Regions from separate parts of the Parabacteroides vesiculifaciens genome, predicted to be linked through region 2. Evidence: riboswitches for the same ligand, from Rfam matches in the RefSeq annotation. Region 2 holds a riboswitch; each other region holds the start of a gene.
What was found. Region 2 has a riboswitch for cobalamin ahead of ACPYIV_RS13670 (TonB-dependent receptor plug domain-containing protein). Riboswitches for the same ligand answer to the same signal wherever they lie in the genome.

Region 1: linked by a shared signal. The riboswitch ahead of ACPYIV_RS20445 (porin family protein) and the one ahead of ACPYIV_RS13670 (TonB-dependent receptor plug domain-containing protein) in region 2 are both predicted to bind cobalamin.
Region 3: linked by a shared signal. The riboswitch ahead of ACPYIV_RS05320 (ABC transporter substrate-binding protein) and the one ahead of ACPYIV_RS13670 (TonB-dependent receptor plug domain-containing protein) in region 2 are both predicted to bind cobalamin.

Annotation. Positions count from the first base shown of each region.
Region 1 covers NZ_CP187555.1:5,088,271-5,098,470, reverse strand. The annotation lists gene ACPYIV_RS20470 (3-deoxy-D-manno-octulosonic acid transferase) at 1-617, opposite strand, end outside; gene gltX (glutamate--tRNA ligase) at 689-2,203, opposite strand; gene ACPYIV_RS20460 (HD family phosphohydrolase) at 2,545-4,575, shown strand; gene ACPYIV_RS20455 (low molecular weight protein-tyrosine-phosphatase) at 4,608-5,105, opposite strand; gene priA (replication restart helicase PriA) at 5,131-7,608, opposite strand; gene ACPYIV_RS20445 (porin family protein) at 7,727-8,314, opposite strand; cobalamin riboswitch at 8,578-8,776, opposite strand; gene murQ (N-acetylmuramic acid 6-phosphate etherase) at 8,847-9,662, opposite strand; gene ACPYIV_RS20435 (lactonase family protein) at 9,709-10,200, opposite strand, start outside.
Region 2 covers NZ_CP187555.1:3,411,160-3,421,359, reverse strand. The annotation lists gene ACPYIV_RS13715 (F0F1 ATP synthase subunit gamma) at 436-1,293, opposite strand; gene atpA (F0F1 ATP synthase subunit alpha) at 1,281-2,867, opposite strand; gene ACPYIV_RS13705 (F0F1 ATP synthase subunit delta) at 2,881-3,423, opposite strand; gene atpF (F0F1 ATP synthase subunit B) at 3,427-3,927, opposite strand; gene atpE (ATP synthase F0 subunit C) at 3,940-4,194, opposite strand; gene atpB (F0F1 ATP synthase subunit A) at 4,263-5,321, opposite strand; gene ACPYIV_RS13685 (hypothetical protein) at 5,299-5,727, opposite strand; gene ACPYIV_RS13680 (F0F1 ATP synthase subunit epsilon) at 5,744-5,977, opposite strand; gene atpD (F0F1 ATP synthase subunit beta) at 5,984-7,501, opposite strand; cobalamin riboswitch at 7,997-8,311, shown strand; gene ACPYIV_RS13670 (TonB-dependent receptor plug domain-containing protein) at 8,346-10,200, shown strand, end outside.
Region 3 covers NZ_CP187555.1:1,328,244-1,338,443, reverse strand. The annotation lists gene cbiD (cobalt-precorrin-5B (C(1))-methyltransferase CbiD) at 1-1,454, shown strand, start outside; gene ACPYIV_RS05335 (hypothetical protein) at 1,455-2,129, opposite strand; gene ACPYIV_RS05330 (ABC transporter ATP-binding protein) at 2,251-3,258, opposite strand; gene ACPYIV_RS05325 (FecCD family ABC transporter permease) at 3,258-4,295, opposite strand; gene ACPYIV_RS05320 (ABC transporter substrate-binding protein) at 4,305-5,465, opposite strand; cobalamin riboswitch at 5,521-5,720, opposite strand; gene ACPYIV_RS05315 (hypothetical protein) at 5,747-6,109, opposite strand; gene ACPYIV_RS05310 (precorrin-2 C(20)-methyltransferase) at 6,435-7,133, shown strand; gene ACPYIV_RS05305 (formate--tetrahydrofolate ligase) at 7,216-8,883, shown strand; gene ACPYIV_RS05300 (alpha/beta hydrolase) at 8,966-9,784, opposite strand; gene ACPYIV_RS05295 (DUF6565 domain-containing protein) at 9,805-10,155, opposite strand.

The DNA.
Region 1 (10,200 bases), 1.7 Mb from region 2:
AACACCCGGTCGAAACGGGTATCGCCGAAGACCGTCACATTATGGATTCCGTATTTTCCAAGCAACTCCTTCGAGCGGTCGTCCTGCACGAACAGATGCGTAAAGCAGTGCAGCATCTTCCGGTAAGGAGCTCCGAACCATTGGAAAAACAACTGGTCAGGACGGAAAATCGCCGAAATGATATAGACCGGGATTCCCCGTTTCTTCAACTCATGCAAATAGTTTCCCCAGAACTCATACTTGATGAAAACCACCACCGCCGGATTCGCCAGATTCAGGAACTTCTTTACCCGGTAAGGCGTATCGAAAGGCAGATAGCAGATAACATCCGCCCCGTTATAGTTTTTCCGCACTTCATAGCCTGAGGGAGAAAAGAAAGTAAGCAATATCTTATATCCCGGATATTGTGCCTTGATCTTTTCGATCATGGGACGTCCCTGCTCAAACTCTCCCAACGAAGAAGCATGAAACCAGATGTACTTCGCATTCCGGTCTATCTTCTCACGCAATATGCTATTCGTCTTCCACTGGCCGAAACGCATCAGACGCGCCTTCCGGTGGAAAGGAGAAATCAGGGCGACAATAAAGGCATAAAAATGTATGAGTAAGCTGTACATGGTAAAACAATTTATGATTTATGATTTATGATTTATCATCGATACATAAATCATAAATCATAAATCTGAAATCATAATTTCTCTATCGCTCTCTGGATGCGGCGGATAGATTCTTCCTTACCCAGGGCTTCCGTTATGTCGAAGATATGCGGACCTTTGCCTTCGCCGACAAGGGCCAGGCGGGTTGCATTCATTATATTTCCCAAATGGTAGCCTTTGCTTTCGATCCAGGCTTTTACCTCTTCTTCCGTACCCTCGATATCGAACGGCTCACGCGCACGAAGCACTTCGATCAGTTCGGCAAGCTGGGCGGCACTGTCTTCTTTCCAACGTTTTTTACGCGTCTTTTCGTCATATTCAGTCGGAGCGATGAAGAAGAACGAGCAGAGATCCCACAAGTCCTTGATAAAGGTGGCACGGTCTTTCATCATAGCTACGACCTTCTCCACGTATGCCGGATCGGCTTTCACACCGTGGCTTTCGAGGATCGGCATAAAGAGGGCGGCTGCTTCCTTATTGTCCATAGCCTGGATATAATGATGGTTGAACCATTTTCCCTTTTCATAATCGAACTTGGCACCGCTCTTGCTACAACGGCTCAGATCGAAATATCTGATCAGTTCGTCCATGCTCATCACCTCCTGGTCATTGCCCGGATTCCATCCTAACAGAGCCAGGAAGTTAACAACCGCTTCGGGCAGATAACCGCTCTCGCGATAGCCTGAAGACACCTCGCCGCTCTTCGGGTCATGCCATTCCAGCGGGAACACGGGGAAGCCCAGGCGGTCGCCGTCGCGCTTGCTCAGCTTGCCGTTTCCTTCCGGCTTCAAGAGCAGTGCCAAATGTGCGAATTGAGGCATCGTATCCGCCCAACCGAAATAACGATACAGCAATACGTGAAGCGGGGCGCTCGGCAACCATTCTTCACCACGGATCACATGCGTCACTTCCATCAAATGGTCGTCCACGATATTGGCTAAGTGGTAAGTGGGCAGCTGGTCGGCCGATTTATATAAGACTTTATCATCCAGGATAGAAGAGTTGATAATCACTTCGCCACGGATCAGATCGTTCACATGGATATTTTCATCCGGTTCGATCTTAACACGGACCACATACTGCTTACCGGCATCGATCAGGGATTTCACCTCTTCTTCGGAAAGAGTCAGCGAATTGCGCATCTGCATACGGGTGGAGGCGTCATACTGGAAATTGGGGATTTCCTTTCGTTTGGCTTCCAGCTCTTCGGGTGTGTCGAATGCGATATAAGCGTGGCCGGCATCTAACAACTGATCGACATACTTCTTGTAAATCTCCCTGCGTTCACTCTGACGGTAAGGACCGTACTCACCTCCGAAGCCGACACCTTCGTCGAACTTGATTCCCAACCAGGTAAGCGCTTCTATAATATAGGCTTCCGCTCCGGGAACGAAACGTTGCGAGTCGGTATCTTCAATACGGAGAATCAGATCTCCACCATTCTGTTTGGCAAACAAATAATTGTATAAAGCTGTACGAACACCTCCGATATGCAAGGCTCCTGTAGGACTCGGTGCAAACCGGACTCTAACTTTCCTTTGAGTCATAATTTTCTATTTTATAACTTTTCGCCGGGGGATTAATCCCTCGGCGAAAAAATCTTTATTATGTTTGAATTATCTATTACCGGGGAATTAATCCCCCGACGATGCGGCAAAAGTAGCCCTTTTTTTTCTCTTAGTAAACTTTTTTATGTACATTTCGCCTTTCAATCAAGGAATGAGAGATTTTTACATTAATATAGCGCCCGTCCTGTCTGCACGCATTTGCCTGCCGACATATGTCGGCAGGCCTGTCGACAATCGTCAGCAGGTTTGTCGACAATCGTCAGCAGGCTTGTCGACAATTGTCGGCAGGCAATCAGGTGCTGATAAAAAACATATTACTTATGAAGGTAAAGAACTATAGTATACATCCGAGCGTCTATTTCATTGTGGCGGCTTTGCTGATCGCTTACTTCTTCCCGCGGGAAGGGAAGTTCCGTTACCAGTTCTACGAAGGTAAGCCCTGGCGATACGGCCTGCTCACCGCCCCGAGCGACTTCCCGATCTACAAGACAGATGCGGAAGTACAGGCCGAACGCGATAGCGCCCTCAAGAAGTTCGAGCCTTATTACCGGCTGGATGCCTCAATCGAATCCAAAGAGATAGACAAGCTCCGCGCCGGCTATCGCAACACGCTGAAAGACCGGGCAACCCCGGCCTATATGCAATATATCGAAAACAGCTTGCAAAAGCTATACCGCGACGGTATCATTTCCACCCAGGATATGGACGAACTCAAAAAAGAAGAATATCCCCGTATCAACCTGCTTGCGGGTAACGTCGCGCAACATCACTATAGTAGCGAGTTCTTTACGGTCAAGACGGCATACGAGTTTATCATCAACAATTGCCCCTCCTATCTGGATAAGTCGATACTGCAATCCTGCGATATCAATAACTATTTGGTAGAGAATGTCACATACGACAAAGCGATGTCGGACAAAGTCAGGGAAGATATCTTGAACAGCGTCCCGTTGGCTAACGGCATGATACAGGCAGGTGAACGCATCGTCGACCGGGGCGAGATCATCGACAACCACACTTATAACGTGCTCCGCTCTCTTAAGATCGTACATGAAACCAAGTCCGGCGGCGCCCAGCGGCAAAGCATCATCTTAGGAGGCCAGTTCGTGCTGGTATTCGGGATTCTTTTCTGCTTCTGGTTGTACCTGTGGTCTTTCCGGTTAAAGATCCTGCATAACAGGAAAAATGCGCTCTTCCTCGTCTTATGCGTATTCGTAAGTTGTATTCTGACGGAGCTTTGCGTGACATACGGGTTGTTCAATGTCTATATCCTTCCGTTCGCCATTGTGCCGATCGTGGTGCGCACGTTCTTCGACTCGCGCACGGCTTTGTTCACACACCTGGTCATCGTGCTGATCTGCTCGCTGATGGTTCCTTTCCCGCACGAGTTCCTGTTGCTCCAGGTGATTGCCGGCATGGTCGTGACATTCAGCCTGAGGGATCTATATGAACGCTCGCAACTGATCCGTTGCGCCTTCTTCATCTTCATGTCGTACGCGCTCTGCTACATCAGCCTGTCCATTTACCAGGAAGCGGACTTCAAGAAGATCAACTGGATGATGATGCTCTATTTCGGCATCAACTTTATCCTGCTGATGTTTACATACATATTAGTATATATGCTGGAGAAGACGTTCGGCTATGTGTCCAGTATCACATTGGTCGAACTCTCCAATATCAACACTCCGATCCTGAAAAGGCTGTCCGAAACATCTCCGGGCACCTTCCAGCACTCCCTTCAAATGTCGATCTTAGCGTCTGAAGCGGCCGCGGCCATCGGAGCAAACGCGCAACTGGTGCGTACAGGCGCCATGTACCACGATATCGGGAAGATGGCGAACCCGGCATTCTTCACCGAAAACCAGAGCAGCATCAACCCGCATAGCCAGCTCACATACGACCAAAGTGCCAAGATCATCATCAACCACGTGAACGACGGCATAAAGATTGCAGAAAAGGCGATGTTGCCCAAAGCGATTACCGACTTTATCCGCACCCATCACGGACGCGGGAAAGCCAAATATTTCTACAACTCCTTCAAGAACCAATATCCCGACCGGGAGATAGACGAAGAGATCTTCACGTATCCCGGCCCGAACCCGTTCTCGAAAGAGACAGCCGTCCTGATGATGGCCGACTCGGTCGAAGCGGCCTCCCGTAGCCTGAAAGAACATACGGAAGAAAACATACGCGCATTGGTCGACAAGATCATCGACGGGCAGATCGCCGACGGGTTGATGCGAAACGCCCCGCTGACGTTCAAGGATGTGGAAACGATCAAGAATGTGTTTGTGGAGAAACTAAAGATCATGTATCATACGCGGATCAGCTATCCGGATTTGAAGAAATAAACAATCCTTTACCCTGACATCAGAGTGATCTCTTATCTTACAAAATCAGGAGAAGAGGTAATGCTTGCCAACAGCCCCGCACAAGCATCCTCCAAGAGGTCGAGGACCAGTTCGAAACCTTCTGCCCCGCTATAGTAGGGGTCGGGGACATAGTCATATAGTTTGCTCCGGGAATACTCCGTCATTTGATGTATCTTTTCCACGGATTCCAAATCCGGAGCTTTCCGTTTGAGGTCGTCTATGTTGCGGTTGTCCATGCCGATGATCAGGTCGAAATCGAAAAAGTCTTCCGTACATACCGGGCGGGAAATCGAATCCAACTTATATCCCCTGCGGGCAGCATGCGAGCGCATACGCGGATCGGCCTTTTCCCCTTCATGATAGCCTATTATCCCGGCAGAATCGACCTTGATCCGTCCGTCTAATCCCGCATCATGAACCAACTTCTTCATCACGGCCTCGGCCGACGGCGACCGGCAAATATTCCCCAGACACACAAACAACACTTTATATTCTTTCTTCTTTTCCATCATTTCTATTTTCAATTTTCAATTCCTAAGCCGGATCCACATCGTAATGCACAATCAACTGCTTAAACGGCAGATAACGTTGCATCTCGGCATGCACGGACTCCAATATCTCGCGCACCGGAGCGATCGCGGCGGCAATCTCTATCTTTAAAACTATTTTCCGGATATGAAGGGTTTGCACACGCGTTATCGGCGGAGTGACCGGCCCCAACACACGTTCACCCAGACGACGGCGGAGGTTTTCGGCATATAAAGCCGATAACTCCTGCAAAACAGAATCATTCCGGCTACGCAAGACAATCACGATCAGGCGATAGTAAGGCGGATAACGGAACATGCTCCGCTCACCCAATTGAAGACGCACCATATCCTTATAAGCGAAACGCTCCACCATCCGGATCAGAGGATGATCGGGCCCCGATGTCTGCAAAACAACCGTTCCCCGCTTATCCCGTCTTCCTGCACGTCCGCCGACCTGCACCATAAGCTGAAAGGCCCGTTCATGGGCACGGAAATCCGGGAAGTTCATCAGGCTGTCCGCATTCAGGATACCGACCACACTGACGTTCCCGAAATCCAAACCTTTCGATAACATCTGGGTTCCGATCAATATCTGCGTTTTGCCTTTCTCGAAGTCGGCTATAATACGCTCGTATGCCGTACGGGTACGGGCGGTATCGAAATCCAAACGTTCGACCTTGGCTGAGGGGAAAAGAGTTGCAATCTCCTCCTCCACCATCTCGGTTCCGAACCCCATCGTACGAAGTTCAGGACTCTGACATTCCGGGCATTGGTGAGGCAACTGGATTTTATAGCCGCAATAGTGGCATACCAGTTCGTTACGGAACTTATGATACGTCAGGCTGACATCGCAATTGACGCAATGGGGAACCCAACCGCAGCTCTTGCACTCGATCACCGGAGCGAATCCCCGTCGGTTCTGGAACAGGATCGCCTGCTCTCCCTTTCCCAACGCTTCGTTGATCTTTTCGACCAAGACCGGCGAAAAGAGCGTATCTTTCATGATCTTCTTACGCCTCAACTCCTTGATATCGACCGTCAGCATTTCCGGCATCAGCTGGTCGCCATAACGGGTGGCCAGTTCCACCAGGCCGTATTTGCCGGTAGTGGCATTAAAATAAGAATCGATAGAGGGAGTGGCAGAGCCCAACAACGTTTTAGCCCCATGCATGCTTGCCAGCACCAACGCCGCATTCCGGGCATGATAGCGCGGAGCCGGGTCCTGCTGCTTATAGGTATTCTCATGCTCCTCGTCTATAATAATCAAGCCTAAATCTTTGAACGGCAAAAACAGGGAAGAGCGGACACCTAATACCAGCATCGGTTCGCCCGTATGCAACAAGCGGTTCCAGACTTCCACCCGCTCGTTATCTGAAAATTTGGAATGATAGACCAGCAGCTTATCGCCGAACAACTTGGCAAGCCGTTCCGTGATTTGGGTGGTAATGGCGATCTCGGGCAACAAGTACAAAACCTGGCGGCCCATCTTCAGCACCTCGTCGATCAGGCGCATGTAGACTTCCGTCTTCCCGCTCGAAGTAACGCCATGTAACAAGCAGACTTCTTTCTCCCGGAACACCTCATGTATCTCCCCATAGGCCTTCTCCTGTGCCGGACTTAAAGGGTTAAGAGGTTGCAGGCGGCATACCTGGACCTGCAATCGTCCCACCTCTTTCTCATAACTTTCGAGCACACCCCGTTTCAGCAAACCGTCCAATATGGCAGGAGAACAACCGCTGCTCTCCAGCAATTCCTTCTTCGACAATTCGCGTGCCAGTGCCGGATTAAGCGCATGACTGAGTTCCAGGAAGCAGATCAGCAGGTGTTCCTGCTTCTTAGCCCGCTTGAGGTCGTCAAATACGGATTGCAGAGACGCACGGCCGTGCGTCTCTGCATCCTTATATGTTTCGGCAAGACGGATAAAGGTCTGCATCTTCGGCACAAAACCCCGTTTCATCTCCTCGCTCACCTCGACCGCACCTTTTGCCATCAGGGAGGCGACAACGGGCACGACATTCCGCAATCCGGTTTTCTTTTCCAGTTCGGAGACCGTCAGTTTCAGGACACCGGTAAAGGCATCCAGCACGGCCTGTTCATTCGGCCTCAAAGGACCGTCGGCTTCGAACTCTTCATTATAGGTAACGGCCGTTTCGCTCTCCAGCTTCAGACCGGAAGGCAAAGCCGCCTTATAAACATCTCCCAGTTTACACAGGTAATAGGATGCAATCCACTTCCAAAAACGAAGTTGCGGACGACGGAGCACAGGCGTGGCATCCAGTAAGGCGTAAATCTCCTTCGTCTCATACTGGCTATCGCCCCCACGCTCGTGCACATCCATGACGATAGCGGTATAGTAACGCTTCTTTCCGAAGTGGACGATCACCCGGCAACCGGGTGTCACCGTCTGTTCCAGATCGGGCGGTATGCTATAGGTATAGCTGTTCTCCAACGGAAGCGGGAGTATGACGTCTGCGTACTTCATTCTTATTCTGTTTATATAATAAACCTATTGTTCTTCGCGATGCCAAAAGTAACAAAAAAGGCCGGACTCTTAAAGCCCGGCCTCCGTTTATCTGATCACGAATCTTCTTTATTCCTTTTTAGAACAGGATGGCGGCCGTAACAGACCAACCGCGATTCTTACCGTTTAATTCGAACTTGGATGCGCTATAATCATCCGTCAAACCGAGAGCATAGTTAAAACCGACCTGCAAATGTTTGATCAGTTCCACACCGGCACCCAAGTTCAAACCGGCATTGAAACTCTTTGCCTTCAACTGGTCTCCGACCGATCCCGGAATATCCCAGAACTTATCGCCTCCCACACGGAAACCGACATACGGACCGGCAGCCAGATAGCCTTTGACAATCGGCAAGCCGAATTTCCATTTTAGGTTGACCGGCACATCTATATAGTCATTCTTAATGTCTTTCTCGCTCTTCACGCCTATCCCTTTTTGCGAGTACAGGATAGCCGCATCAAAGCCCACTCCCATCACCGGAGCCATCACCTCCACCATCGGACCGATATTAAATCCAGTCACATTATCCTTTCCGACAATGTCCTTGTTGAAATGGACAGACGAAATATTCAAACCGCCTTTTATACCGAACTTAATCTGGGATTTCGCAGGCACGGCAATCAACGCCATTACTGCCAACAATATAAGCCCTACAATCTTCTTCATACTTTTTCTTTAATTAGTTAATACGAATTACAAATAAACGCACTTTTCCAATAATAAACAAATATCACCGCCTAAGTGTTGCCGCCCGTAAAAGGAAAGCATGAACCGGGGGCGGAGCTCATCCCGCACACAGGTTCATGCCTCTTTTCCTAATTATTATGGCAAAATAATTAAAAACAAGAACAATAGGCTACGGGAAACGGAGATTAAGAAAGGCAAAAGCCTGCGGCTTCACTGTTCTCTTCCGGCCTTTCCTCGAAGCCGTCGAAAATATATGCGTTGCAGGTCTTCTGACTTACTTCCGGTATGAGCGCCTTCCCAACTTTTCGTCAGTGGCATAAAAGAATTGCCCAATCCGTCTATGAAGCTTACAGCAGCGGGACTGTCCGGGATTTACACCCGATTCCCTTTTAATCCTTTTCCGCAGATTGCGAAGCAGGAACAATGCATGGGACAAATATAAAGATATTTTCCATATATTTCCCATCTTCTTATAGAAAAATAAAGCTATTACCGACTTTCGTTTTTTCCGCTAAGCCTTGCGGTAAGCCTCGACGGCCTCCTGAACGGAGCCGTACATCAGCAGCAAATGGCGGGACTGGTCATAGGGAAGGCCCAATTCTTCGGCGACCATACGGGTTCCACGGTCTATAAGTTTCTGATTGGTGAGTTGCATATTGACCATCCGGTTTCCTTTTACCCGTCCAAGCCGGATCATGACGGAAGTGGAGATCATGTTCAGGATCATTTTCTGTCCCGTACCGGATTTCATACGGGAACTGCCGGTGACGAACTCCGGGCCGACAATCATTTCGATTGCCACATCGGCCTCCGCCGCCATCGGCGAGTCGGGATTGCTGGTGATCGAGGCGGTCAGGATGCCCTGTTCGCGTGCTTTGCGGAGGGCGCCGGTCACATAGGGAGTCGTCCCGGAAGCTGCAATGCCGATCACGGTATCTTTCGTATTGATCTGGTGCTCCAACAATTCTTGCCAGCCGCGTTCCTCATCGTCTTCGGCATTCTCCACCGGATTGCGTAGGGCGGTATCGCCACCGGCTATCAAGCCGATAATCAGAGAGGAAGGCATCCCGAACGTCGGGGGGATTTCAGAAGCGTCCAAAACCCCCAAGCGTCCGCTGGTTCCGGCTCCCAGATAAAAGATACGTCCGCCCTGCTTCATCCGGGGTACGATCTGCAGAACCAATTCTTCTATTTTGGGGATCGTCTTCCGGACGGCCAACGCCACCTTCTGATCTTCCGTATTGATATCTTCGAGCAGCTCCCGGACGGATTTCCGTTCCAGGTCGTTATAGCGGGAATCCTGTTCTGTTATCTTGATGAATGACATAGCTTATTACGATTTGCAGGTGCAAAGCTACTAAAAAATATCACATTCATATATTCGTAAACTTCAGGCAGACCGGCTTGCTTACCCGGATGTTTTTTCCCGTATCTTTCAATAAGCCGCTTTGCTTGTCTATTTCATACACTTGCACGACATTGCTGTCCCGGCAGGCGCAAAGCAGGAACTTGCCGTTGGGAGTGATAATGAAATTACGCGGATGGATGCCGGTTAGCTGATAGCCGGCTTTCGTCAGTTGCCCGTCTGCCTGATCGATAGAGAAAATCGCGATGCCGTCGCCTTTCAGACGGTTGGAGGCATACAGGAAACGGCCGTCCGGCGTGATGTGTATATCGCCGCTACCGGAGACGTGCAAGGTGTCGGCTTCGATAAACTGGACCGGGGTCAGGTTGCCCTTGTCGTAATTCATAACAGCGACGCGTCCCGAAAGCTCGCTGATCAGGTAAGCCCATTTCCCGTTCGGGTGGAAAACCGTATGGCGGGGTCCTTCTCCTGCCGGCAGGCCAAAGGATGCCGGCGTGCC
Region 2 (10,200 bases):
ATCTAATATTGAGGTTTATATGCTTTTATGTCTGCAAAGGTATATAGTATAACAATACGGTAAACTTTTTGGAAAACTTTTGCGTGGTTAAAATATGTCAATTATTTGGTAATCAGATATGAATTTTGATAAAATGGAAAACTTCTTGACCTTGATGATGTTTTTGGTTTTCCAAAAGCGTATATGTTTTTAATTTCCTGTATATAATGTAGGAAACTTCTTAAGGAAGTGTTAATGCGGAAAAATGACTTCGGAAAGTGATATACGCTATTCTTTTTATTATCTGATTTTGCATTTCAATCGGTTTGGTATTATCAAATCATAAATAATATTGTTATTTGTTTTTAGAATATTGTTCAATAGTAATTAAATAAAGAAGCTCCGTCGAAGTGATTCACCGGAGTTTCGTGTTTTTATGCCGATAGTAAGTTGGTTTTACTGCCCTCCCATAATATCCAACAGCTCGTTGGTGATGGCCTGCTGGCGGGTTTTATTGTATTGGAGGGTGAGTTCCTGGATCAGGTCGTTGGCGTTGTCGTTGGCCGTTTGCATCGCCATCATGCGGGCGGCATGCTCGGAGGTCGTCGTGTCGAGCAACGTCGTGTAGACCGTCAGGTTGAGCAGCTTCGGGAAAAGCAATGCCTGCAGGCTTTCCGGTGACGGTTCCAGGATGTAATCGATTGCAGGGGCGGTGTTTTCAACCGGGGCTTGCGGCAGGGTGACCGGCAGGTAGACTTTATGGGTCAATACCTGTGTCGCCATATTTTTGAAATGATGGTAAAGCAGTTCCACCCGGTCGGCCTTACCCGAAGAAAACAGTCCCATCAGCTTGTCGGCGAGGCTGGCAGCCCCTTCGTATGACGGTTTCTCTCCTAAATGCAGGAAATCGTCTTCGGTCGCATAACCCGCTTTGTGCAATTCGTCGGCGATCTTTTTCCCGACGGGGTAGAGGCGGACGGCGATGTGCTGTGCTTCCAATTCATGCAGGCGGGCGGAGAGTTCTTTCCATACATTGGCATTGAACGTGCCACATAATCCGCTGCCGGACGAGAAAACAGCGATAGCGACCTGTTTCACCTCACGCTTTTCGGTGTAAGGTGATTCCAGGTCACATTCCGCTCCTAAAAGACCGTTTAAGATGGCGGACAGCTTGTTTGCATAGAGAAGTGTATGCTCGGTCAGCGTCTGGGTGTGATGAAGCTTAGCCGAAGAAACCATTTTCATGGCTGCGGTGATCTTCTGCGTGTTTCGGATAGACGCGATCCTGACTTTTATTTCTTTCAATGATGCCATAATTTCGATACTGTTTTTGCCGTTTCTTCCAGTTCCTTCCGGATATTGTCATCAATGGTTCCGGTTTTCAGGATGTCCAGTATATCGTGCTGGTGTGATGTGTGCAGTTCGCGCAGGAATTCCTTTTCGAAGTCGTGCACTTTATCCAGCGGGATTTCTTTCAGCAGCCCCTGTGTACCGCAGTAGAGGATGGCGATCTGGTCTTCGACAGGCATCGGGCTGTATTGGGGCTGTATCAGTAGTTGCGTGTTCTTTTGTCCCTTGTCGATTGTGAATGCTGTTACGGCATCCATCTCGCCGCCGAATTTGGAGAATGATTCCAGTTCACGGAACTGCGCCTGGTCGATCTTCAACGTTCCGGCCACTTTCTTCATAGCTTTCAGCTGGGCGTTGCCACCTACACGGGATACCGAGATACCGACATTGATAGCCGGGCGGTTCCCCTGGTTGAAGAGGTCGGTTTCGAGGAAGATCTGTCCGTCGGTGATGGAGATGACGTTCGTCGGGATATAGGCCGACACGTCGCCCGCCTGTGTCTCGATGATCGGCAGTGCTGTCAGGGAACCGCCGCCTTTCACCTTGCCTTTCATGCTTTCCGGAAGATCGTTCATCTGCCGGGCCACTTCCGGCTGGTTGATGATCTTGGCAGCCCGTTCGAGCAGGCGGGAATGCAGGTAGAAGATATCTCCCGGATAAGCCTCGCGTCCGGAAGGACGGCGCAGGATCAGGGAAACCTCGCGGTAGGCGACCGCCTGTTTCGAAAGGTCGTCGTAGACAACCAAAGCATGGCGTCCGCTATCCCGGAAATATTCGCCGATGGCAGCGCCCGCAAAAGGCGCGAAATATTGCATGGCCGCCGGGTCGGATGCGGTTGCACTGACAACGATCGTGTAGTCCATCGCGCCTTTTTCCTGCAACGTGTTGACAAGGGCGGCTACGGTAGAACCTTTTTGTCCGATTGCCACATAGATGCAGTAGACCGGATTACCGGCTTCGTAGCTGCTGCGCTGGTTGATGATCGTGTCGATGGCGATGGAGGTCTTTCCGGTCTGGCGGTCTCCGATGATCAGTTCGCGCTGTCCGCGTCCGATCGGGATCATAGCATCGACGGCCTTGATACCGGTCTGCAACGGTTCGTTGACCGGCTGGCGGAAGATAACACCCGGCGCCTTGCGTTCGAGCGGCATCTCACAGGTTTCTCCTGCGATTTCCCCTTTCCCGTCGATCGGATTACCGAGCGGGTCGATCACACGCCCGACCATGCCCTCACTGACATCGATGGAGGCGATACGTCCTGTGCGTTTGACGGTGTCACCCTCTTTCACCCGGTCTGTCGGTCCCAGCAGGACGGCTCCTACATTATCCTCTTCCAGGTTCATCACGATCGCTTCCATCCCATTGTCGAACTGCAGGAGTTCGTTAGCCTCGGCATTGTCGAGACCGTAAATGCGGGCTACGCCATCGCTCACCTGGAGCACCGTACCCACTTCTTCCGTCCGGATGCCGGTACTGATCCCTTCCAGCTGCTGGCGCAGGATGGCGGAAACTTCACTCACTTTTATCTGATCTGTCATACTTCTTTCTTTTTTATTTGTTTTCGAGTAACCGGCTACGGAGGTCCCGTAGCTGTGTCGCATAGCTGGCATCTATCCGGTAGTTCCCGATGCGCAGGCGGAAACCGCCGATCAGTTCCGGTTGTACGATGCCGGAAAACTCAATAGTGCTGCCTGTCTCTTCCTTCAGCTTGTTCTGGAGATGTTCTTTCACCTCCTCGTCGACCGGAACGGCGGTACTGAATTGTACACGGGTGATGCACTTGTCTTTCCGGTACAGGTGGATATAGATGTGCGCCATGAAGAGCAGGAAGTTTTCCCGTTTATGCTGAAGTACCAGGCGGATGAAACGTTCATACAGGTCCGAAACCTCTATGCCGCCTGCCGCCGTCAACAACTTGAGCTTCTCCTTTGCCGGGATGATCGGATTGCCGAGGGCCACCCGCAGCTCCGGCTCGAGCGAGAAGCTATCTGTTAGCATCTTCATGTCATCATATACCCGGCTCTCCTGTCCTTTCTCCTTTGCGAGGGAGAAAAGGGCTTTTGCATACCGGGAAGAGATTGTTCCTATATCCATACGTTACGATTTACAAAACGATACCTCATCCAACAGCCGGTCGATGATTTGTTGTTGTTCCTTGTCGCGGCTGATCTTTTCTTTCATCACCTTCTCTGCTATGGCGATCGAGAGGTCGGCAATCTCCGAACGGACTTCACGGATTGCCTTTTCCTTCTCCTCGCGGATACGGCGGGCAGCCTCTTCCACCTGCAAACGGGTTTCGGCGGCAGCTTTCCGGTGAGCTTCGTCGATGATTTGTTCCTTTTCGGCAAAGGCTTCTTTCAGGATGGCATTTTGCTTTTCCTTTGCTTCGGCAAGTATCCTGGCTCCTTCGGCCTGGATATTGGCGAGCTGTTCGTTGGCCTGGCGTGCCGTTTCAAGAGAGTTGTCGATATAGGCTTTCCGCTGCTCCACTGCCTTGATGATGACAGGGAATCCATATTTGGAAAGGACGATAAAGACAATCCCGAATGAAACGATCATCCAGAACAGAAGCCCCGAATCCGGTGTTAATAATGACATGGCCTGTACTTTTTATTGGAACAAAGCCAAGAAACATACCACAATCGCAAACAACGCCACACCTTCGATCAAGGCGCCCATGATCAACATGGAAGTACGGATTTCCCCTGCGGCGGACGGTTGGCGGCCGATCGATTCGACCGCACCTTTTCCGATCAGCCCGATACCCAGACCTGCACCGATGGCAGCGAATCCGGCTCCAATTGTTGCACCTAATTTTGCCATGCCCATTCCGGCGGCAGCTTGTAATAAAATAGTCGATAACATAGTGTTTAACTTTAAATTTGTAACCAGATAATTTTAATATTGTTTTTCTCCGCCCTGACGGCAGATTGTTATTCTTTTATTCTTGCCATCCCGATGTAATTGGCAGATAGCAAAGTGAAAATATAGGCTTGCAGGCACGCTACGAACAGTTCTAAGCAATTCATGAATGCGCAGAACAGCACTGAAACGACCGTCATTCCTGCATTGACGGCGAACCCCATCGAGGCCGTGATGAAAATCAAACAAGTTAGCGCCAGAATGATCGAATGGCCTGCCATGATATTGGCAAACAAACGGATCATCAGGGCAAACGGTTTGGTGAACACTCCGAAAAACTCGACGAAGGGCATGATCGGCAACGGCAGTTTCAGATAGATCGGCGCTTTCGGCCAGAATATCTCTTTCCAGTATTCCTTTGTCGCAAACAGATTAACGGCTATAAACGTACACCCGGCCAGTACCGCCGTGATAGCGATGTTTCCGGTGATATTGGCACCTCCCGGAAAGACCGGTATGATTCCGATCAGGTTGTTGATCAGGATGAAAAAGAAGGCGGTCAACAGATAAGAGGAAAACGGCCTGTATCCTTCTTTCCCGATCGATTCCCTGATCACGCTGTCCTGGACATAAGATATGATTGTTTCCATCACCCCTGTGAATCCGCCCGGAACCTGGTTGGGATGTTTCTTATACCAGCGGGCTGTCCGGAGAACCACGAACAACAGGATGCCGCAACTCAGAAACAAGCCGCATACATTCTTCGTCAGCGACAAATCGATGGGGCGAACCTCTTCTCCGCGACTGTTCTTTTCCACCACCTTTCCGGCATGTTCGCCTTCGGAGGCGAGATAGTAGTCGTGATGCACCTGCCCGTGATGCAGATGGTGGGAGAGGAACAGATCCCATCCCCGCTCTTCACTCTTGACCAGTACCGGCAACGGGATTGCTATTTCTTTCCCGTTCCATTCGGTAATGTGCCAGGTGTAAGCATCCTGGATATGCGAAAAGACAATCTCCTGAACATCGACGCCTTTTTCTATGGTATCTGCATGGGCCGGGACCAAAAAGCAGAGCCACATCAGCAACACTGGCCATATCGACCTGTTATTTTTGATATTGTTCATCATTTTCCTCTTTCTCCCTTTTCATTCTTTTCCTTTCAAACAGATAAACCGTATATGTTTCCAATCCCAGATAAATAAAATAGAAAAGCATCAGCGTGAAGCCGAACATCTTCAGGTTTTCTCTGACCAATGCGGCATACAGCCACAGAAAAATAATCGCAAGCGTGAATTTGCAGAACCGCACTAACATAAAAGCCGTTATGGTCATATCGCCGTTGTTCTTTTTTACCCGGTCGAGTATGAAAGTCATAACTAACCCCATCACCCAATAAAAGATCGGGATGGAAGGATACCATCTGAAATAATGTTCCGGCCAGATTGTGTATAACAATACTCCCAATATCACACCAATGGCTACATTGATTAGGGTTATCAACCCCATCAGCTTCATACTTAACCATCCAGTCATGTCATATACTTTTTATTTATTCGATACAAACGGATATATAATCTCCTTTTACCTCTACGAATCCGCTCTTGATAGCCTGTTCACCTGTTTTACCATCCTTTTCATATCGGATGGTTCCCTGGCGGAGGGCCGCTATCAAGGGGGCATGATGGGGGAGGATATCAAATGAACCGGCTGCTCCCGGAAACGAAACATGTTCTGTTTCGCCTTCGAAAAGAATGCCGTCCGGTGATACAATTTCCAGTTTCATATCCGTTTAGTTTGCTTGTTCTGCCAATCGTTTTGCTTTTTCCATCACGTCCTCGATCGTGCCTACGTTCAGGAAGGCCTGTTCGGGGATGTTGTCGGTTTCTCCGTCCATGATCATCTTGAATCCGCGGATTGTCTCTTCGATGGGGACCATGACGCCCGGCACGCCGGTGAACTGTTCCGCTACGGAGAACGGCTGTGAAAGGAAACGCTGTACACGGCGGGCGCGGTTGACGGTCAGACGGTCTTCGTCGGAAAGCTCTTCCATACCGAGGATCGAGATGATGTCCTGCAATTCCTTGTTGCGTTGAAGGATCTGTTTCACACGCTGTGCCGTTTCATAATGCTCTTTGCCGACAATCAACGGGTCCAGGATGCGCGAGGTGGATTCCAGCGGGTCGACGGCCGGATAGATACCGAGCTCGGTGATCTTGCGGCTCAATACCGTCGTGGCATCCAGATGCGTAAAGGTCGTTGCCGGAGCCGGGTCCGTCAAGTCGTCTGCGGGCACATAAACAGCCTGGACGGAAGTGATGGAACCTTTCTTGGTGGAAGTGATGCGTTCCTGCATGGCTCCCATTTCGGTTGCCAGTGTCGGCTGATAACCGACGGCGGACGGCATACGTCCCAACAGGGCGGAAACTTCCGAGCCGGCCTGCGTGAACCTGAAGATGTTATCGATAAAGAAAAGGATGTCCTTCGTTTCCCCTTCTGCTGCCAGGTCACGGAAGGACTCGGCGATCGTCAGTCCCGAAAGGGCTACGGAAGAGCGGGCTCCCGGCGGTTCGTTCATCTGTCCGAACACTAATGTAGCCTGCGACTTGGCCAGTTCGTCGTAATCGATCTTCGACAAATCCCAATGACCTGCCTCCATGCTTTTCTTGAATTCGTCGCCGTAGCGGATGACTCCGGATTGGATCATCTCGCGCAGCAGGTCGTTTCCTTCACGTGTACGTTCGCCCACACCGGCAAAAACGGAAAATCCGTTGTTCTTCTTTGCGATGTTGTTGATCAGCTCCATGATAAGGACCGTCTTGCCTACGCCGGCTCCCCCGAACAGACCGATCTTGCCTCCTTTGGAATAAGGTTCGAGCAGGTCGATCACCTTAATGCCGGTGTACAAGACTTCGCGGCTGGTGGTCAGATCTTCGAACTTAGGCGGTTCGCGGTGGATCGGAAGAGCCCCTTTCCTGTCGAGTTCGGTCATCCCGTCGATGGGATGCCCCGTTACGTTCATCAAACGCCCTTTTACCTGGTCGCCGACCGGCATTGTGATGGGCGAACCATATGAAACGGCTTCCATTCCCCTCTTCAGCCCGTCTGTCGTATCCATTGCTACGGTGCGGACCGTGTTTTCCCCAATATGCTGCTGGACTTCCACAATCAGAATTTTTCCATTGGGGCGGGTTATCTCCATTGCGTCGTGAATACGGGGAAGCGTTATCTTTTCTTCCTTGTCATTATCGAAATGAATGTCCACGACCGGACCGATAACCTGTGAGATATAACCTTTTATTTCTCCCATACAATCTCTTTTTTCCTTAATCCTATTCAAATCTTCGGCTGCAATATTACGAATTATGAATTTCCGAAAACCGGAAATATTACTTTTTGATTCTTTTTGTACTTAGTTAGATATTCAACTAATTTCAACCTCTTCTGAAATAAACCAATTGTGTTCTGAAATAAACCAAAATGACAGGAATCGCTTATTTTGTAAATTGTAGAGAAAGAAGTTCCTAAGCGGGAAGTGACGTTTTGCCGACAAAAAACGGGTAGTATGTTTTGTATTGTTAAACGAGAAGGCATTTATTCTATAATCAGTGGCGGTGATTATAAAATCAGTGCCAGCGATTATATAATCCCAACCACCGATTATATAATCAGTGCCACTGATTACAGAATAAATGGCATAGTTTGTGTTTTTTATTGGGAGAGTGTGTGGCTTTTTCTGAAGGGAAACCTATTTTTTTATGATGATTGGAGACGAGGTTGCACGCAGATCGGATTTTTTTCCATACCTTTGCATTCGGATTATGGTGTAACCGTATTTGCTTCCGCTGACGGTTAGTAAAAGGGAATCCGGTGAAAGTCCGGAGCTGTACCCGTAGCTGTAAGTTCTGAAACCCCGGCAAATCTTGTTGCCACTGACGGGAAAGGGGAAAGCTGAAAGTGGAAAGTTGAAAGTTTAAATGCGAATAACTCTCAACTTTTAACTCTCGACTTCCGACCGATTCGTTGGGAAGGCTGCCGTTAGTTGGTAATTGTCCGTTATCAATTATCAATCGAAAAGGGGAGAACAAGCCAGAAAACCTGCCATTATTCGGTATCCGGTTCCTCGGGTAAAGGGACTGATGAATCGAAAAGGTATGCAGAATTTATTAATAAAACGATTGTCGGGCTTGTTATGTGCCTGGCTGTTTCCGCTTGTCGCTTTGTATGCGCAGGTAGACACGACGACCTATCACCAGCTTTCGGGTGTCGAGGTGCTGGGAAAGGTACGCCCTTCCACAACCCGCGAGAGCACGCCGCTCCAGGTGATGGACAAGGCCGGGATCGAACGGCTCGGTGTGCAGGATTTGTCGGAAGCCGTGAAGCGCTTTTCCGGTGTGACCGTGCAGGATTACGGGGGTATAGGAGGCTTGAAAACGGTTTCCGTCCGCAGCCTCGGCGCCAAGCATACGGCTGTCAGCTATGACGGGGTGACGGTGACGGACGCGCAGAGCGGCCAGGTGGATATCAGCCGCTTCTCCTTAGATAATGTCGATATGATCTCCTTGTCGATCGGCCAGGCGGATGATATTTTTCAGACGGCACGGATGTATGCGTCGGCGGGGGCGTTGAGTATAAAGACTGCGGCTCCCCTATTTAAGGATAAATCCTATAATGCTTATGTGAAACTGAAAGGTGGATCATTCGGCTTGTTCAATCCGGTGGTCCGTTATGAGCAGAGGATGGGAAATCGTTGGTCCGCTTCTCTGCATGCAGATTGGTTGAGTGCAAAAGGGGATTATCCTTTTACATTGGTAAATGGTAAGGAAGTTACAGAAGAAATACGTAAGAACAGCGATGTGCAATCTCTTCGTCTGGAAGGAAATGTGTATGGTAATTTCGGACGGGCTGGAAAACTGAACGGCAAGGTGTATTATTACGATTCGGAACGGGGACTTCCCGGCTCGGTAATCCTTTATAACAGTAATGCCCGTGAACGGGTGTGGGATAATAACTTTTTTACGCAGCTTCATTATGAGAATGAGTGGACTGACCGCCTGAAGTTCCAGGCAAATGCCAAATACAATTATTCGTTCAGCAAGTATCGGGATATCAGTAATAAATATTCAGGAGGCAAACAGGAAGATTTGAATACTCAGAACGAGTATTACGGATCGGCCGGAATTTTGTATACGCCCTTTTCTTCTATTTCTTTTTCGTTGAATACGGATATCGCGCGAAATACGTTGGACAATAATTTTGTAAAGGCTCCGGCTCCCAAACGTTGGACTTCGCTTACCGCATTTGCCGCACAATATAAAAGTCCGGTATTGACAGCAACGGCCAGTTTGCTGGGCACTTTTATAACAGACAAGGTGGAGAATGGAGACAGGCCGGCTGATAAGAAAAGGCTTTCTCCGGCAGTAAGTCTCTCCTGGCGTCCGTTCGCGGAACAGTCTTTCCGTATCCGGGCTTCTTACAAAGATATATTCCGTGTCCCGACTTTTACGGATCTCTATTACTTGCGTATGGGGAATGTCAATTTGAAACCCGAAAAAGCAACTCAATATAACATTGGACTTACATGGAATGACGAGATCGGCCCTTTTATACGCTTGTTGAGCGTTTCTGTTGACGGGTATTACAATAAGGTGAGTGATAAGATTGTCGCTATTCCGAATATGTACATCTGGAAAATGATGAATATGGGGGAAGTCGAAATCAAGGGGATAGATGTAAACCTAAGTGCCAATATACCTTTATATATATATAAGGATATGTCCCTCTTGCTTTCGTCCGCTTATAGTTACCAGGATGCAATCGACGTTACTGACCCGGAAGACAAAAACTATAAGGACCAGATACCTTATACCCCGCGGCATTCGGGATCTGTTTCGGTATCGTTGGAGAATCCTTGGGTGAATGTGACTTATACGCTTGTGGCGGCAGGTGACCGTTATGCCCTTCCCCAGAATATTGAGACAAATCGAATTGACTCGTATCTCGAACACA
Region 3 (10,200 bases), 2.1 Mb from region 2:
GTGTCAAGACCATTGTGAAGTTGCGCCCCTATTGGGAGCAGACGCTCTGTTGGTTCCGTATACTGGACCGGGAAGAGTCGCTTTCGATCGCCGAATCCGACGGGTTCCCGAAGGAACGGCTTATTTTTTTCCATGAAGGAGAAGATGAAAAACGGTTGCTGAACCAGCTTCAGCCGGATGCCATCCTGACAAAGGAAAGTGGGGAAAGCGGATATTTCAGGGAAAAGGTAGAGGCGGCAAAAGCCTGTGACATCCCCGTTTATGTCATTCAACGCCCTCTCCTGCCCGACAGTTTCACTTTCGTGCAAGGCGTAGAAGGACTTCGTAAAGCCATCGAACGCCTGGTTCCCGGCTTTTTTCCGCTCCGAAGCGGTTTCACGACCGGCGCATGTGCCACGGCAGCCGCCAAAGCCGCTCTAATCGCTCTCCTGAGCCAAACGGAACAAACCGCAAGTTGCATCACGCTCCCGTCAGGAGAAAAGGTCACGCTCCCTGTCGCCGCCACCGAATGGGTGGACAACGCGGCCCAATGCACTGTCATAAAAGATTCCGGCGACGATCCGGACGTGACAAACGGCTGTTCTGTCATCGCCCGCATCGAATTGCAGGCAGGGCAATCCCCCGCACCCGTTATCCTGTTCCGGGGTGGTGAAGGGGTTGGTACGGTGACGCTTCCCGGCCTGGGTCTCGAAATAGGCGGCCCCGCCATCAACGCCACTCCCCGCCGCCTGATTACCGAAGAACTGACGGCGGTACTGGAAGAGAACGATCTGTCCGGCAAGATAAAAGAGGTGGTCGTCACGATCTCGGTTCCGGGCGGGAAAGAACTGGCCGCCCGGACATTCAATCCCAAGTTGGGGATCATCGGCGGGATCTCGATCATCGGGACATCCGGGATCGTACGTCCTTTCTCTAACGACGCCTTTATCGCCTCCATCCGGAAAGAAGCCGAAGTGGCGAAAGCAATAGGATGCTCCCGCCTCGTGGTCAACTCCGGGGCTAAAAGCGAACGTTTCCTAAAAGGCTACCTCTCGGAGCGGTTTTCGGAAGAATTTCCTCCGCAGATGTTCGTGCACTACGGAAACTTTATCGGTGAGACGCTAAAGATAGCCGCCGAACTGCAATTCGACGAAGTCATACTGGGGATTATGACCGGCAAAGCCGTCAAACTGGCTGAAGGAGCCCTGGACACACACAGCAAGAAGGTCGTCATGAACAAAGCCTTCCTGAAAGAACTGGCAGGGAAGGCGGGCTGCACAGCGGAATCCGTACACAAAATAGATTCCCTGACGTTGGCCAGGGAATTATGGGAGCTGTTCAGCGCGACCGAACAGCAAAGTTTCTTCCCGCTCCTGTTGCAGAAATGCCGGGAGCATTGTGCGCCCCTGCTCCCCAACGGTAAACTGTCCGTCCTGCTGATTTCGGAAAGCGGGGAAGTAGCCTTTCAGCTGTAATTATTCAAACGTAACGTCCTTGTTCTGCACGTAGGATACATCGATCTTTCCTCCCGCATCGCCATTGCTCTCCTGCAAGGAGAGTTTCTTGACGCGGCTCAGGAATAAAGTTCCTTTGGCGACAGAGGTCGGGTTCGTAAAGTTCAGCGTGATGAAGGTCGCCCCTTCCTGCGTGTTGTTGATATCATAGACACCGCCGCTATAGGTCAGGTGAGCTTGGACATACTCGTCCTTTCCGATAGGCTTTCCCACCCAGGTGATAACGGTTTCGCCATTACCTTTGATAGCCGTCAGGGATTCGGGGAGTGCAATCGGATCGACATCGTCGATAGAAGCCTTGTTTGTGTAAACCTGGTCTTTCCAGCGGGTGAAGGTGAACGTGACCGGATCCAGCCCGGTTTCCGACAGCATATACATATAGGTCCCCATCCCCAGAAAGTCCGGTTCTTTCCCGTTAAAGAGAATGCTCTTGGCTGGCAGGCGCAGGTTGGCCCCTTCGCTGTTATACTTATTGAAGTTTGCACCTATATGGGTATGGTTCTGCGTGACATTATATTCGACACCCAGATTCTGGTAAAAAGGAATCGACGGGTCGATCCCGTCCGAATCATCGTTATCGCAAGCGGTAAGTACGCCGGCAAACAGCAGGGAGGCATAAAGGAAATACTTTTTCATATCGTTTAATTTTATTCAAGTTTCGGGAGGATGATGATGATTTGTCACCTTACGGACTCTGTCGTTCTTAGATAGAAATAACAAACGAAGCGGGAAAAGTTTTTCCTTTTAGTTTTTTTTGTCAGACGGAAAGCTGCTGCAAAAGGGATTCTATAGTATTGGCTGTCTGCGTACACCCGTCGGGGTGGTGGATCAGGAATACGGAACCGGAAGGCAGATCGCCTGTTTCGATCCACATGGACGATTCGATATGCCGGCCGGCCCGTATGCCGTTCCGCTGGAGCGCCTTACGGACCATCGCATATTTCTGTCCGTGACCGGTCAGACGTATCTCTTTCGAATACTGGTTATCGATACGAAACAAGCCAGTCTCCGTGTCGAACACGATTCCCTTGCGGGCAAAGAAGCCGCTCAGGTATCCGCTCAGGGCAAGATCTTCGGGCGTACCGGTCGTAATCCCGTTCGTCCGGTCCATCAGCCAGATCTTGTCAGCTATCTGGAGCGCCAGTTCGAGGTCGTGCGTGGAGAGGAAAATCGTCTTATTCGTGCTTCGTGTCAGATGATGGAGCAATTGCATGATCTCCACCTTGCTTGGGAAATCAAGGAAAGCGGTCGGTTCGTCTAAGAAGATCACAGGTGTTTCCTGGGCCAGTGCTTTAGCGATCATGACCTTCTGCCGCTCCCCGTCCGAGAGAGTATGCACCATGCGGTAAGCCAGGTTCTCGATCCGTACCAGGGCGATCGACTCTTCCACGACCTGCTTATCCTCCTTGCCCAACCGCCCCCAGAAACCGGTGTAGGGACTGCGTCCCATCTCGACCAGTTCGCGTACGGACATATTCCGGATATCGCATTTCTCCGTCAGGACAACACCGATCGTTGCGCTTAACTCTTTGTCCGAATAGCTGTCCATATCACGTCCCAAGACGGCGATCTCACCTCCCAACTTCGGCTGAAAAGCCGACAACGTGCGTAAGAGCGTCGACTTACCGACCCCGTTCGCCCCTAAAAGACAAGTTAATTCACCACTATAGATCCGGGCCTGTATATGGCTCGCCACCAACTTTGTATCGTTCTTCGTCCGGTAGCCGATCGAAAGGTCGTTTATATGAATCGTGTCTTGCTTCATCATTCGTTCAGTTCGTTCTTACGTTTGCTGAATAGCACGGAAGCCACTACCGGGGCTCCAACTAAGGCAGTCACCGAGTTGACCGGCAAAGCCCCTTCGAAGCCGGGCATCCGGGCGATCAGGTTGCAGGCGAGTGCCAGCGCAGCACCGGCAAACAGAACGGCAGGCATCAATACCCGGTGGTCGGACGTCTGGAAAATAGCCCGGCAAAGGTGCGGGACAGCCAGGCCCAGAAAGATGACCGGTCCGCAATAGGCCGTCACGATCGCCGTCAACACTCCTGCCGAGGTGATAACCAGAAGACGTGCCCGCTTGATATTCAGCCCCAAGTTACGGGCATAACCGTCACCGAGCAGCATTAGGTTCAGTGTCTTGATCAGCAGGAATGACAAAGGGATCAGAATCGCCATGATCGCGACAAACAGCATCATCTGATTGCCGGAAACACGGGAGAAACTGCCTAAGCCCCAGATCACGTAGGCGCGAATATCTTCCTCCACACTGAAGAACTTCAGCACGCCGATCACCGCATTCGCCACGTAGCCGATCATCACACCGATAATCAGCAAAGTCACGTTCCCCTTCACCTTCTGCGACACATATACGATCAACGCCATCACCGACAGTGAACCGATCACAGCCGCAATCGAAAGCGCGATCTCTCCCATAAACCCTAATTTGCTAAGTGCCACCCCTCCGAGGCTACCGCTCAACAGCACCACAAAAGCCACGCCCATACTCGCTCCGGAACTGATCCCCAGCACGGATGGACCCGCCAGCGGATTCCGGAAAACAGTCTGCATCTGCAAGCCGCTTATCGCCAGGCCCGCTCCCGCCACTAAGGCTGTCAACGCCTGCGGGAGACGTGATTTCCAGACGATATTCTGCCAGGTCACCGGCTCGTCTCCCAATCCGCAGACAATGTTCCAGACAGACTTCAAAGGAATAGACACCGATCCCAGCACCAGGTTCAGGAACATCAGGGCTAAGATAGACGCTACGATGAGCAACATCAGAAAAGTAGTGGAATGTCTCATTCGTGCAACTTATTTGAGTCGGGCATAATAAACGGGAGTATGATCGGGCAGCAGGTCCGGATGGAATATATACAACAGGTCGGCCAACACGACCTCCGGCTCGGTCGGCATACTTTCATAAAAAGGCGTATCTTTCATATTGCAATAGATAATCCCTTTCTCCTTGAAAGCACGGAAATCGGCATAACGCGGGTCCTGCTCCTTCAGCGCCTCATAGCTGAATGTGCCCGGATAGCTGTTCACGATGCGCCAATAGTCGGCTTCGTCACCTTGGTTGTAGACAGTTTCGAAGTCAAGCGTCACACCTCCCGAGCGTTTGTCGTCTTTCAGGAAATAGTCGGCTCCGGCATCCTCGAACAGTTGGGCGAGGAAGCTCTCCCCTCCCACGGCATACCAGTTCCCGCCCCGCATCTCACCGCTCAGCACGACCGGGCGCTTCTTCACCTTTCCTTCCGCCGTTAGTTCCTTCAATTCATTATAACGCATCGCGATGGCGTCGAACGTTTCGTTCGCCTTTTGCTCCTGTCCTAACAACAAGCCGACGAACTTCACCCATTCCGCCTGTCCCAGCGGCGTCATCTCCTTATAACCTAAATGCGGGATCAGAGGGATGCCGACATCCTTCAATGTCTCATACCCGCCCCGTTTGAAAGGCGAGACAAGGATCAGGTCGGGGTTCATGCTCATGATCACTTCGTTGTCAAAATTCCCTTCTATGCCGATCTTGGCGGTCTTTCCACTCTCCAGGCGTTCGTTCATCTCCTTATTGAACAGATGCCGGGTGCTGGTCACTCCTACTACCTTGTCCAGTTCGCCCATCTTGATAAAATTGGACAACTGCAAAGAGGTCATGCAGATAACACTCCTGATGGGTGTCTCGATCACGGTATATGATCCGGGGATGCCGGCCGGTTTCATCCCTCTCCTGACAAGTGCATAATGGAAAGTCGTGCTCTCCTCATTCTGCGGGTCCCGGATATCCACCAAGACATATCCGTCCCGATAGGACAATTCGAAACCACGGGCATACCCCGGTACGATACGGACACCGGAGAACGTGCTTTCTTCCGCCGTCTCCACCTTACCGGTCTGTTGATTGTTTTTAGTCGTACACGAAGATGCGACACACAACGACATGAGCAGGTAACACCCTGCCAGGCATTTTTTCATATTCAATATTATTTTATTACAACCGGGCAACCTTGTCCGCCCCACGAGGACAAAACTCTTCCAAACCGAAACGGCAGGTCTTCTGACTTACTTCCATCCCGGACACCTTCCCGATCCCCCGATCAGTGGCATAGAGTATTGCCGGTATGTTCCCGAAGTTTCACAGCAGCGTGGTCTGTCCGGGATTTCCACCCGGTTCCCTTTTAATCCCATATCCAGAAAAGGATAACAGAACCTGTTTCAGCGGCAAAAGTAATAAAAAAAGAAGAAAGAATGATGATTTATCTGTTTTCCTTACGGGCTGCCAGATATTCGTCTTCCGGCATGACCTTCAGTACACGGCCGCTTTCGTCGAAAGCAACAACCAGGTTTCGCTGATCGGTCGTTTCGAGAGAGACTTTATACTGGATAGGGCTGCCGCTGCCATTCGATTTGTACACTTCTTTGATCAGGCAATTCTCATACGCATTGTAAATTGCTTCCTGTGCGGCAAGATCCACATCGACGATATCGACGGCATAGAAATTTTTCATACTCAACATATCGATATCCGTATTCCCGTCTTGTCCTGCCTGCGCATAACCGTTTTGAGACATAAAGACACATGAAACCACCATAGTCACCATTAATACCAACTTCTTCATAACCTAAAATTTTAAACAATCTATTTACCTTTTTCTAATCGCCCCATTAAATACAAATTATATGCCAAAGAACATAAAAACGGTCTCTTTCTCCGTAAATACTCTCCATAACTCCGTAAATGTTTCCCTTGCAGGACACTTTAGTTTCAATATCAGAAACAAAAGTGTCTCCGCTTGAAACGATAGTTTCAACCTGATGAAACAAACGGGACATTAAAGCCTGTAGAACGGGGAGTGTGGATATTATCCCCACAATTGTGGAATGCGGATTTGGAAAGTTCCGCGATTTTCCTCACTTTTGCGCACCAAATAAATAAAACGCATAATGTCGTACCCCATCTGCTTCGTATCGCTCGGCCCGGGAGAACCGGAACTGATCACCCTGAAAGGCTTGAAAAAGCTACAACAGGCCGATATCATCTATTGCCCTGCCACCATGAACAAAAGCGGGCAACCCCTCTCCCGCGCAGCCCATATTATCGAGGAACTGGAAATCGGTGAATCCGCAATCCGGCTCTTCACGCTCCCGATGAGCAAAGACCGCACCGAAGCCAGGAAAGCCTACGACGCCTTGTATGAAAAGGCTGTTTCCGCCTGGCATGAAGGGAAAAAGGTGGTCATTGTGGCGGAAGGCGATGCCGGGTTCTATTCATCCATACAATATATATATGACAAATTCAGGGAGAACCGGATCGAAGTGGAACGAACCGCCGGAATCCCCGCCTTCATTGCGGCAGGTGCTTTGGCCGGCTTGCATATCGTCAAACAGGAAGAACAGATCATCGTCATACCCGGAATGCTGACGGCGGAAGAATTGTCGGAAAAGATCGAGGCCGGTTATGTGGTCGTCATCATGAAGCTGTCCCAATGCGTGGAGGCCGTCCATACCTGCATCCGGTTACATCCGCAGGTGAACTTCCACTATTTCGAAAATGTGGGGACCGGAAAAGAGTTTTATACCTCCGACCGTAAACAAATTCAGGAAAAAATATTCCCATACTTTTCCCTGATGATCATTCAATAATATCTAAAACTACTTGACCTTTCATTTTGTTATTATATAAAAATATATTTACTTTTGTTTTCCACTTAAACTTACATAAGACATGAAATCGGACATAGAAATTGCAAGAGAGATTTCTCTGCGCAAGATAAAAGAAATCGCAACCGGATTAGGCATCCCGCGCGAAGAAGTTCAGAATTACGGCAGATACATCGCCAAAATACCTCTCCATCTGATTGACGAAGAGAAAATCAAACAACACAATCTTATCCTGGTCACAGCCATCACCCCTACGAAAGCCGGTATCGGCAAGACGACCGTTTCGATCGGGCTGGCATTGGGACTGAACAAGATCGGTAAAAAGGCGATCGTCGCCTTGCGCGAACCCTCATTAGGCCCGTGCTTCGGTATGAAGGGCGGAGCTGCCGGAGGGGGCTACTCGCAAGTGTTGCCGATGGAAAACATCAACCTGCATTTTACGGGAGACTTCCATGCTGTTACTTCCGCCCACAATATGATCACGGCGCTGCTGGATAACTACATCTACCAGACACGTAACACCTGTGAAGGTCTGAAAGAGATTAAATGGAAACGCGTCCTGGACGTAAACGACCGCAGCCTGCGCAACATCGTTTCCGGCCTGGGCGGATCGGCCAACGGCGTACCGACGGAGACGGGCTTCGACATCACGCCCGCTTCGGAAATCATGGCGATCCTTTGCCTGGCAACGGACATCGAGGACCTGAAACGCCGTGTCGGCAATATTCTGCTGGGGTATACGAACGACGACAAGCCCTTCACCGTTAACGATCTGGGCGTAGCCGGAGCGATTACGGTATTGCTGAAAGACGCCCTCTTGCCCAACTTAGTGCAGACAACCGAGAACACGGCTGCATTCGTACACGGAGGCCCATTCGCCAACATCGCACACGGTTGCAACTCCGTCCTGGCTACCAAGATGGCGCTGACGTATGGCGATTATGTCATTACGGAAGCCGGTTTCGGTGCAGATCTGGGAGCCGAAAAGTTTTTCGACATCAAATGCCGGAAAGCCGGATTGACGCCGAAGCTGACGGTTATCGTGGCAACGGCCCAGAGTTTGAAGCTACATGGAGGAGTACCGGAAGACAAGATCAAGGAACAGAATATCGAAGGTCTTAAAAACGGCTTTGCTAACCTGGACAAGCATGTTGAAAATATGAAACGTTTCGGTCAGGAAGTGATCGTCACTTTCAATAGGTATGCATCCGATACGGACGAAGAAATCGCTCTGGTGGCAGAACATTGCCGCGAGATAGGCGTAGGCTTCTGCATGAATAACGTATTTGCCGACGGAGGCGACGGGGGCGCAGAGCTGGCGAAACTGGTGGTCGACACGATCGAGAAGAAACCTTCCGCCCCGCTTAAATATATATACGAAGACAGCGAACCGATCCGCGAGAAAATCAAAAAGGTATCCGAACAGATCTACGGGGCGGCCTCCGTTGTCTACACGACATTGGCGGACAAGAAAATCAAACAGATCGAAAGCCTCGGCATCTCCCACTACCCGATCTGTATAGCCAAGACGCAGTATTCGTTCTCTTCCGACCCGAAAGCATACGGGGTAGCCAAGAATTTCGAGTTGAAAGTGCGTGACATCATCATCAACAACGGTGCGGAGATGATCGTCGTTGTCATGGGCGAGATCATGCGTATGCCGGGATTGCCGAAAGACCCGCAGGCAAAACGTATCGACATCGTGAACGGCGTGATAGAAGGGTTGAGCTAAAAAAGAGCCTCCATATCCTTATATGCAAAACACCTATGTTTCGCGGAAAAACATAGGTGTTTTGCAATCAGACCATACCTGGCTAATTCTTTCCTTTGTTTTTATCGAAGAACTTCTTGAAGAAGATGATCTGATAATCCATCGAGTTCTTCCAATACTCCCCGTTATGCGATCCGGGACGGACCAGGAAATCATGGTCGATCTTATATTTCAACAGTTTTTGGTGGAAGTCGTTATTCACTTCGAAAAAGAAATCGCTGTAACCGCAATCGAAGATAATAGCCAGCTCGCCGTTTTTGATACGGTCGATCTGCATGATTGCCGTGTGACGGTTCCAGACCTCCTGATTGTCGCTCTCGTTTCCGAGCTGCTTGCTCATTTCCCAGTTGTTGGGGAACGGACGGATATCGACTCCGCCACTCGTGCTTCCGGCGGCGCCAAACACATCCTTATGACGGAAAGATAGCCACATAGCTCCGTGTCCACCCATGCTCAACCCTGTAATAGCACGGCCGGAGCGATCTTTCACTGTCGGATATTTGGAATCGATATACTTGACTAATTCAGAAGTGACGAATGTCTCATAACGGTAGGACGGATCTTTCGGGCTGTCCCAATACCAACTGTTCTTGCCGTCGGGACAGACAAAGATCAGGCCGTCGCGGTCTGCAAAATCTTTCAACTCCGGCTTCATAGAAATCCAGGTTTTCGCATTCCCGCCATATCCGTGCAACAGGTAGATAACCGGTTTGGGCACACGATTATTCTCCGGAGAAACGACAACGACCTGGACATTTTTCTTCATTGCCTCGCTATAAACAGCCAACGTATCGACAACCGCCCCTTTTGCCGAAATGGCTAACAGGGTAAAAAGGGCCAAAAAGGATAATTTAAGCTTCATGGTATCAGACTCTTCAAACGTTATTTTTTGTTCTTTTCCTTTTTGAGGATATCGCTATCCAGAAGTTTGTCAACTCCGTTCTTTAAGGTCGAAAGTCCTCTCCGGGTTGCATAGGTCGCTTTCAGTTTCGTGATCTCCACCTGCTCGTCTATCGTCAGTTCGGAACTGAACTTCTCATAGCGGTCACCGGTAAAGGCTTCATACTTTTCATCGGCTTTCTTCCAGTCTTCTTCCGTGTAATCGCTCCCGGCAGCTTCCACCTTCTCGATAAACTTCTTGAAATCTTTCATATACGACTCTTTGGAATCGCTACAACCACTTAAAACGAACAAAGCGACAACCGCCATGAACATCATCAATCTTGTTTTCATATCTCTTTCACTTTTTATTAAATGACAGCAAATGTATACAAAAAA